4 regions of the Streptomyces sp. NPDC090994 genome follow, and region 1 is predicted to be linked to each of the others. Evidence: riboswitches for the same ligand, from Rfam matches in the RefSeq annotation. Region 1 holds a riboswitch; each other region holds the start of a gene.
The links. Region 1 has a riboswitch for cyclic di-AMP ahead of ACIQR3_RS28190 (LysM peptidoglycan-binding domain-containing M23 family metallopeptidase). Riboswitches for the same ligand answer to the same signal wherever they lie in the genome.
Positions count from the first base shown of each region.

Region 1 (2,190 bases):
GACGTCGCCCCAGGTCCGCTCGATCGTCTCGAAGGCCGCCGTCAGGTATTCGGCGCGCGCGTCGAACAGAGGGCTGAGCAGTTCCATGACCTCGGGGGAGTAGGCCGAGTCCGCGGAGCCGCTGCGCTTGACCTGGTAACGGCGGTGCTTCTCGTTGGACTTCAGGTAGTCCTCGACGATCGCCTCCCGCTCGACGCCCAGTGCGAGCAGCGTCACCGCGATGGACAGGCCCGCGCGGTCCTTGCCGGCCGCGCAGTGCATCAGGGCCGGGACGCTGTCCTCGGCGAGCGCGTGCAGTACCCGGGAGTGCTCGGCGGTGCGGTCCGTGATGATCGAGCGGTACGAGGCGATCATCCGCTCCGCGCCCTTGCCGTCCGCGAGGATCTCCCGCAGCTGGTCCAGGTCGCCGTCGCGGACCATCTTCCAGAACTCGGCGCCGTCGGCGGGGTCGGACAGCGGCAGGTTCACATTGCGCACGCCCGGCAGGGTCACGTCGGGGCCTTCGAGCTTCTGGTCGGCCGCGTTGCGGAAGTCGAAGACGGTGTGCAGGCCCAGACCCGCGAGGAACGCCGCGTCCTCGGCGGTCGCGTGGGCGAGGTGGCCGCTGCGGAACAGCACGCCGAACCGCACCCGCCGTCCGTCCGTGGCCGGCAGGCCGCCCACGTCACGGAAATTGCGTACCCCGGCCAGCTCCGGCTCGGTCGACGGGACCTGTTGCGTCACGAGGACTCCTCCCATTCGGCTCCGCTGCCGCTGCTCGACGGCGGGTGCGCCCGACGATACGGCATTCCGACCCCCGAAAGAGTCCTGGTTGTCCCTCTGCGTGACTTCTGATGCGTCTGTCCGAATTGGAGCTTTCTCCCCAACTCGCTCTGGAATAAAAGTCGCTGGCGCGGGCCCGCGTGAGCAGCGTCATATCCGTGACCGTACGTCGTGCCTCATGTTCACGTAATACAGGCGCTTTTCAAGGGTGTTCGACTTCGGCGCAATTCCCGCCATCGACGGAGGGTGACGGATCTTTCCTCCAAAGGATCATGTGAAACACCTTCACCGGGAATCCCTCGCTTGTCCCTGTGCGTCCTGGTCCCTTACGTTCACCACCGATCCGGACGGACGCCTAATCCTGCCGCCGCCCGGAGACCACACCCACTCACCACCCGTACGCGGCAGGAGCGGGGGACCCACAGGTACGACCGCCTGTTCCGGTTCCCGGGACGGCTAGGGGTAAAGCCGCGCCCTTCCGGCGCGGCCGGGCAGCTCCAGCCCGCACCCGACAGCTCACCTCGCAGGCGCCGGAGAGGAATTCGTCATGCCCGCGAAGGGTAAGCACCGCCGTACCAAGACCCAGCGCCTGACCCGCACCCTCGCCGTCGCCGGAACCGGCGGCGCCGCACTCGCCCTGCCGCTGCTGGGGGCCGCCGGCGCCCACGCCGCTCCCGCGCAGTCCGCCTCGGCACAGTCCGCCGCCGTGAAGGACGCGCGGACGTACACCGTCCGCTCCGGTGACTCGCTGGCGAAGATCGCCGATGCCGAGAACGTCAGCGGCGGCTGGAAGAAGCTCTACGAGGACAACCGCGACGCCGTCGGCGCCGACCCGTCGCTGATCCGTCCCGGCCTGAAGCTCACCCTCGGCGGCAAGACCGCGGCGAGTGCCGACACCGCCGCCGACACCAAGGGCACCAAGGACACCACGGACGCCGCGGAGAAGAAGACGGCGCAGCCCGCGTCGGACACCTCGGACACCTCCGACACCTCGGCCACCGCGGACAGCTCCGCCGGGTTCGTGGCCCCCGTCGACGGCGGCACCGTCGGCACCCCGTACCACCAGTCGGGCAGCATGTGGTCCAGCGGCTACCACACCGGCACCGACTTCGTCGTCCCGACCGGCACCTCGCTGAAGGCCGTCGGCGCGGGCACGGTCGTCACCGCCGGCTGGGGAGGCGCGTACGGCAACCAGGTCGTCATCAAGCTCGCCGACGGCACCTATGCCCAGTACGCCCACCTGTCCTCGCTCTCCGTCTCCAGCGGCGACTCCGTGACGGCGGGACAGCAGATCGGTCTCTCCGGCGCCACCGGCAACGTGACCGGCCCGCACCTGCACTTCGAGATCCGCACCACGCCGGACTACGGCTCGGACATCGACCCGCTCGCCTACCTCCGGTCGAAGGGCGTCTCCGTCTGACGCCGCCC
Region 1 covers NZ_JBIVWS010000017.1:51,672-53,861, forward strand. The annotation lists gene ACIQR3_RS28185 (tyrosine-protein phosphatase) at 1-723, opposite strand, end outside; cyclic di-AMP (ydaO/yuaA leader) riboswitch at 1,145-1,305, shown strand; gene ACIQR3_RS28190 (LysM peptidoglycan-binding domain-containing M23 family metallopeptidase) at 1,310-2,182, shown strand.

Region 2 (2,190 bases), on a different contig from region 1:
CCGCCTCCTCGGGATCTGCCGGTTCGAAGGACTCGACCGGTACCAGTGACACCACCGACTCGGCCGACAAGGGCGACACTTCGGACGGCTCCGACTCGGGCTCCGCCTCCGGCTCTGGTTCCGGCTCCTCGGCCTCCCCGTCGGACACTCCGTCAGCCGACACTTCGGACACCGACGACGAATCGGCTGACTCCGACACATCGTCCGAATCCGCCTCCCCCGTCGAGGAGGCGGGCGACGCGGCCACCACCAAGCGCGACACCACGGACACCTCCGGCACCAGCGGCAGCGCCGGCAACCTCGAACCGACCCCCGCCATTTCGAGCCTCACCAAGACCGGCGAGGACGACACGGCCGGCGGGACCGGCACCGGCCGGCACCGCGGCGGCAGTGCCGACGAGGAGACGGCGAAGGGCCGTTCGGGGTCGTCCTCGGGGCGGCATGCCTCGCGCGACGACGAGACGGCGCGCGGGGCGGGCGACGGGACGTACACCGTCCGCGCCGGCGACAGTCTGTGGACCATCGCCGACTCCCTTGAGCTCGCCGGGGGATGGTCCTCCCTCTACGCCGCGAACAAGGACGCCGTCGGTACCGACCCCGACCACATCCTGCCCGGTCAGAAGCTTGCTGTTGGGGTCGAACCGGTCGAAAAGTGACGGCAGTTCGCGTCACGGTTAAGGGTGAATGTCCGTATTAAACGCCGTGAGAGATAGGTCTCAGAAGCCCTGATCGTCTTTGAAAATCCACCCGGGGCCTGTCTACGGTCATGACCGCTCGCCATCGCGGGCCCCGGCCGCCGCAACGCCGAATCCTGCCAGCGGCAGTCCGGGAACAGTCGTCGCGCAAGCGCCGAAGGCAGGAGCGGGGGACCCAAGGTAAGTCGCCGCACCGGGCAGTTGAGCCGGAGCGGCTAGGGGTGGAGCCGAGTCCCGTGAGGGACCCGGCCGGGCAACTCAACCGGCCCGAACCCGACAGCTCACCTCGCAGGCGTCGGTGAGGGGATCTTCCATGCTGTTCTCCAGCAAGGGCAAGCACCGTCGTCCGTCCAAGGCCACTCGCGCCATCGCCATCGCCGGCGTGACCGGTGCCGCCGTCGCCGCCCCGCTGATGGCGGCCGGCAACGCCTCCGCCGCCACCGAGTCGGAGTGGGACACCGTCGCCCAGTGCGAGTCCGGCGGCAACTGGTCCATCAACACCGGCAACGGCTACTACGGCGGTCTGCAGTTCTCCGCGTCCACCTGGGCGGCGTACGGCGGCACGCAGTACGCCTCCACCGCCGACCAGGCCAGCAAGGACCAGCAGATCCAGGTCGCCGAGAAGGTCCTCGCGGCCCAGGGCAAGGGCGCCTGGCCGACCTGCGGCACGGGCCTGTCGGGCGCCGGCGGCTACACCGGCTCCTCGTCCTCCTCGTCCTCCTCCTCCTCCTCCGACAGCCAGAGCAGCGGCTCCAGCAGCTCCAGCGGCTCCACCGAGACCCGTGAGACGCAGGAGCAGCCGGCCTCCCGTTCCCAGGAGCGCCCGGCCGCCGAGACCGCGCAGAAGTCCGAGGAGACCGTCACCACTCCGACCGGCACGAAGGTCGAGAAGGGTGACGGCGAGTACAAGGTCGTCAAGGGCGACACCCTCAGCTCCATCGCCGAGGCGCACGACGTCGACGGCGGCTGGGCGAAGCTGTTCGAGCTGAACGACGACATCGTCGACGACGCCGACCTCATCTACCCGGGCCAGCAGCTGCACCTCGGCTGACGGCTCACAGGCTCCCCGCCCCGGCGCGTTCTCCCCCGTACGCGCCGGGGCGGGGGCATGTCCGGAACATGACGGCCGAAACGCCCCCCTGCTTTGTTCCGTTCAGAAACAATTTACTCTCGGTTCCGCACAACGGGTGGGTGACCGGCTGGCCGATCTCCCGGAGCCGGTTAGGCTCGGACCCGCAGAGCCGCTGCGTGCCGCGCACCCGCGTCACACAGAAGCGTCACATTGAAGAAGGAGATGCTCGTGCCGTCCATCGACGTCGTCGTAGCCCGGGAAATCCTGGACTCCCGAGGCAACCCCACGGTCGAGGTCGAGGTCGGCCTCGACGACGGCAGCACGGGTCGTGCCGCCGTTCCGTCCGGTGCCTCCACCGGTGCCTTCGAGGCCATCGAGCTGCGTGACGGTGACTCGAACCGCTACCTGGGCAAGGGCGTGGAG
Region 2 covers NZ_JBIVWS010000004.1:86,458-88,647, reverse strand. The annotation lists gene ACIQR3_RS10565 (transglycosylase family protein) at 1-656, shown strand, start outside; cyclic di-AMP (ydaO/yuaA leader) riboswitch at 838-1,005, shown strand; gene ACIQR3_RS10560 (transglycosylase family protein) at 1,009-1,746, shown strand; gene eno (phosphopyruvate hydratase) at 1,996-2,190, shown strand, end outside.
Region 2: it holds a riboswitch for cyclic di-AMP, as region 1 does, so the genes downstream of both, ACIQR3_RS10560 (transglycosylase family protein) here and ACIQR3_RS28190 (LysM peptidoglycan-binding domain-containing M23 family metallopeptidase) in region 1, are expected to answer to the same signal.

Region 3 (2,190 bases), on a different contig from region 1:
GGCTCGGGGAGCCGGGGCTTTCGGTGTCGCGGGGTGTCAGACGGTGACGCCGTGGGAGCGGAGGTAGGCCACGGGGTCGATGTCCGAGCCGTACTCCGCGCCGGTACGGGCCTCGAAGTGCAGGTGCGGCCCGGTGACGTTGCCGGTCGCCCCGGACAGGGCGATCTGCTGGCCCGGCGTGACCGCCTGGCCCACGGAGACGCCGATGGACGACAGGTGGCCGTACTGGGTGTACGTCCCGTCGTGCATCTTGATCACGACCTGGTAGCCGTACGCGCCGCCCCAGCCGGCCTCGACGACCGTGCCGGCGCCGACCGCGTGGACGGTGGTGCCGGAGGCGGCGTGGAAGTCGATGCCGGTGTGCGTGCCGGAGGACCACAGGCCGCTGCTGGCCTGGTAGGCGGTGGACACGTACGAGCCGCTGATGGGGGCCACGTAGGTGTTCAGGCGCTTGCGCTCGGCCTCGCGGGCGGCCCGCTCCTTGTCCTCGCGGGCCTGCTCGGCGGCCTCGGCGGCCCGCTCGCGGGCGGCCCGCTCGGCCTTCTCCCGGGCGGCGGCGTCCTCGGCGGCCTGCCGCTGGGCGGTGGCCTGGGCCTCGACCTCCTCGGCCACGGCGTCGCCGAGGGTGATGACGGGGGTGAGGCCGGTGTCCTCGGGGGACGGCTCGGCGGCGAGCGCGGGGGCCGCGAGGGTGCCGAGGACGCCGGTGGTGGTGAGGGTCGCGACACCCGCCGCGCGGACGGTGGTGCGGTGTACCCGGCCGGGACGGCGGTGCTTCCCGGTGGCGCGCGTGAACGCCATGTAGAGGCTGGTCCTTTCCTTCCCTCTCGCCTACCGGGTTAGCTGACGGGTTCGGAGCAGGAAGGTCTCCTACGGACCCCCTCGCGGTACGCGCGGGCGTCCGATTCACCCCAGGGACTGCGGTGGGTCCCCGGCTCCCCTGGCTCGCGCCGTACGGGGACTCGGCGATGACTGTCCGGTGCCGCGGGTGCGGCGCACTGCCTGACGAACAGCCTGGGAGACGCTAAGCGGGCGCCCGTTCAAGACTCAAACGCAACAGGGTTTTTGTTGCTCATCCCACAGGGCAGACAGGCAACCTTCGCCCCAATGCGTCGAATTCGGGCAAAGGGCGGCCCCGGCGACACACCGGTCACCGGGGCCTTCACGCGCGCGTGGCGCCGCTCCGCCGTCTGCTCGCCGTCTACTCGGCCGGTACGACGGTGACTTCGCCGATGCCGAGGGCCTCGACGGGCTCCTTGATCTGCGTCGCGTCGCCCACCAGGACGGTCACCAGACGGTCCACCGGGAAGGCGTTGACGACCGCCGCGGTGGCCTCGACCGTGCCGGTCGCGGCGAGCCGCTGGTACAGCGTCGCCTGGTAGTCGTCGGGCAGGTACTGCTCGACCTGGTCGGCCAGCGTGCTCGCGACGGCCGCCGCGGTCTCGTACTTCAGCGGCGCCACGCCCACCAGGTTCTGCACGGCGACGTCGCGTTCGGCGTCGGTGAGCCCGCCCTCGGCGAGCGTGCGCAGCACCTTCCACAGGTCGTCGAGGGCCGGACCGGTGTTCGGAGTGTCGACGGAGCCGCTGATGGCGAGCATCGCGGCACCCGTGCCGTCGGGCGCGGACCGCAGGACCTGGCCGAAGGCCCGGACACCGTAGGTGTAGCCCTTCTCCTCGCGCAGGACGCGGTCCAGGCGGGAGGTGAGGGTGCCGCCCAGGCAGTACGTGCCGAGCACCTGGGCGGGCCAGACGCTGTCGTGCCGGTCGGGGCCGGTACGGCCGATCAGCAGCTGGGTCTGGACGGAGCCGGGACGGTCCACGATGACGACGCGGCCGGTGTCGTCGGCGGTCACCGGGGGCACGGGCCGCGGCTCGGCGGCCGAGCCCGTCCACGAGCCGAGGGTGTCGTCGAGCAGCCCGCCGAGGTCGACGCCGGTGAAGTCGCCGACGACCACGGCGGTGGCCGTGGCGGGGCGGACGTGCTTCTCGTAGAAGGCGCGTACGGCCGCGGAGTCGATGCCGGCGACCGTCTCCTCGGTGCCCTGGCGCGGGCGGGACATCCGGGAGTCCGCCGGGAACAGTTCCTTGGACAGCTCCTTGGCGGCCCGGCGCGAGGGGTTGGCCAGCTCGTGCGGGATCTCGTCGAGGCGGTTGCGCACCAGGCGTTCGATCTCGCTGTCGGCGAACG
Region 3 covers NZ_JBIVWS010000012.1:112,241-114,430, reverse strand. The annotation lists gene ACIQR3_RS24025 (M23 family metallopeptidase) at 37-801, opposite strand; cyclic di-AMP (ydaO/yuaA leader) riboswitch at 814-978, opposite strand; gene ACIQR3_RS24020 (M16 family metallopeptidase) at 1,202-2,190, opposite strand, start outside.
Region 3: it holds a riboswitch for cyclic di-AMP, as region 1 does, so the genes downstream of both, ACIQR3_RS24025 (M23 family metallopeptidase) here and ACIQR3_RS28190 (LysM peptidoglycan-binding domain-containing M23 family metallopeptidase) in region 1, are expected to answer to the same signal.

Region 4 (2,190 bases), on a different contig from region 1:
GTGGTGCCGGCGTTGACCTGGTCGTAGGTGACGCGGGGCAGGTCGACGCCCGCAGCCTTCCAGGCGGCCTGGGTGAGGCCGGAGCAGTCGTAGGAGTCGGGGCCGGTGGCGCCCCAGACGTACGGTTTGCCGATCTGGGCGCGGGCGAAGGCCAGGGCCTTGTCGGCCTTGGTGGCGTACGAGGAGTCGGTCGGGCCCGATGATTCCGTGCCCGTGGAGCCGCTCGCCTGCTCGGAGGCAGCGGCAGCAGCGGCGGCGTCCTCCTGGCGCTGCCGTTCCTCGGCCTGCTGCCGGGCCAGCTCCTTGGCCTTGCGGGCCGCCTCCGCCTGCTTCTTCTTCTCGATCGCGGCGAGCCGCGCCTTCTCCTGGGCGGTCAGGTCGGCCAGCAGTTCACGCGCGGAGGCGAGCTTCGTCTGGACGGTGGCCTTGGCCGTCTTCAGGTCCTTCTGCGACGTGGTGAGCGTCTGGAGGCTCTCGGTGGCCTCCTGGCGCTTCTCCATCGTCTCGGCCTGCTGGGTGACGTAGTCGTCGACCAGCTGCTTCTGGCGGCCGGTGAGCCGGTCCATCAGCTGGTTCTGGTCGAAGTAGTCCTGCGGGGAGTCCGCGAGCAGAAGGGTCGCGGTGTCGGAGACGGCCGCGCCGGTGCGGTACTGGGCGGCGGCGAAGGAGCCCAGCTCCTCGCGCGCGTCGTTCAGCTCCTGGGTGCGCTGGGCGACGTCGTCCAGGAGGCTGTCGACCTGCTCGCGCTGGATCGCGGTCTTCTCCTTGGCCGCGTTGTACTTCTCGGTGGCCGAGCCGGCCTGGCGGTAGAGGTCGTCGACCTTCTTCTGGACCTCTTCCAGGCTCGGCCGGTCGTCGGCGGGAGCGGCGGTGGCCGTCTGGGAGAGCAGGGCGACGGAGGTGAGGGCGGCCGTGGCCAGGACGGGGGTGCGTATGCCTGCCACGCGCGTTCCGGCGGGACGCGACTTGCGGTGCGACGCCAAGGGAGGCGACTCCTTCCGTGCTCCGCCTACCGGGTTAGCTGTCGGGTTCGGGCGGTGGGACGGAAGGCTGCCCTACGGTTCGCGCCCCGGGGAGGGCTGTGAACCGATTCACCCCATGTCACGGTGGGTCCCCGGTTCCGGGCGCCCGCGCGGGCACGCCGGATTCGGCGGAGGCCGCGCGGCCCGGCGACGTTCGCCGGTGGGGGTCGTGCGGCCCGCCCGCACCGTAGCCAACTCGTGTGGCCCCTGTGAAGGTTGAAGGGTGATATGCCCGATACATTTTCGTGACCTAGGGGGCGGCCCTCACGGTGGGTGATGTGCGGTGGCGGGAGCGTGTCCAGCGGTCCGGGTCCGGCCGGGTTTTCGAGGGGGCGTCCGGTTGTCGGTGGGGCGCCCTAGACTCGTAGAGCGATGAGCAGCCTCTTTGACGACAGCTTCCTGGCGAGCCTCCAGGCCCCCCGCGGCCACGAGGAGGAACCTCCGCCACCGCCCGAGGACGAGCACGTACCGGAGCCGATCCCGGACGATCTGTTCGCCGGGAAGTTCGACGTGCCGCCGGACCGGGACCACTACTACCGGGACGGCGCCCCACGCCCGGTACTGGACCCCGCCGCGCTCCTGGACGGACTGAACGAGAACCAGCGCGCCGCGGTCGTCCACGCCGGTTCCCCGCTGCTCATCGTCGCCGGCGCAGGCTCCGGCAAGACCCGCGTACTCACCCACCGCATCGCCCACCTGCTCGGCGCGCGCGGCGTCCACCCCGGCCAGATCCTCGCGATCACGTTCACCAACAAGGCCGCCGGTGAGATGAAGGAGCGCGTCGAGCAGCTCGTCGGCCCGCGCGCGAACGCCATGTGGGTGATGACCTTCCACAGTGCGTGCGTACGCATCCTGCGGAGGGAGTCGAAGAAGCTCGGTTTCACGTCGTCGTTCTCGATCTACGACGCCGCCGACTCCAAGCGGCTGATGGCGCTGGTCTGCCGTGACCTGGACCTCGACCCCAAGCGCTTCCCGCCGAAGTCCTTCAGCGCCAAGATCTCGAACCTGAAGAACGAGCTGATCGACGAGGAGGACTTCGCCGCCCAGGCCGCCGACGGTTTCGAGAAGACCCTCGCCCAGGCGTACGCGATGTACCAGACGCGGCTGCGCGAGGCCAACGCCCTCGACTTCGACGACCTGATCATGACGACGGTCAACCTGCTGCGCG
Region 4 covers NZ_JBIVWS010000001.1:600,423-602,612, reverse strand. The annotation lists gene ACIQR3_RS02780 (NlpC/P60 family protein) at 1-983, opposite strand, end outside; cyclic di-AMP (ydaO/yuaA leader) riboswitch at 992-1,163, opposite strand; gene pcrA (DNA helicase PcrA) at 1,395-2,190, shown strand, end outside.
Region 4: it holds a riboswitch for cyclic di-AMP, as region 1 does, so the genes downstream of both, ACIQR3_RS02780 (NlpC/P60 family protein) here and ACIQR3_RS28190 (LysM peptidoglycan-binding domain-containing M23 family metallopeptidase) in region 1, are expected to answer to the same signal.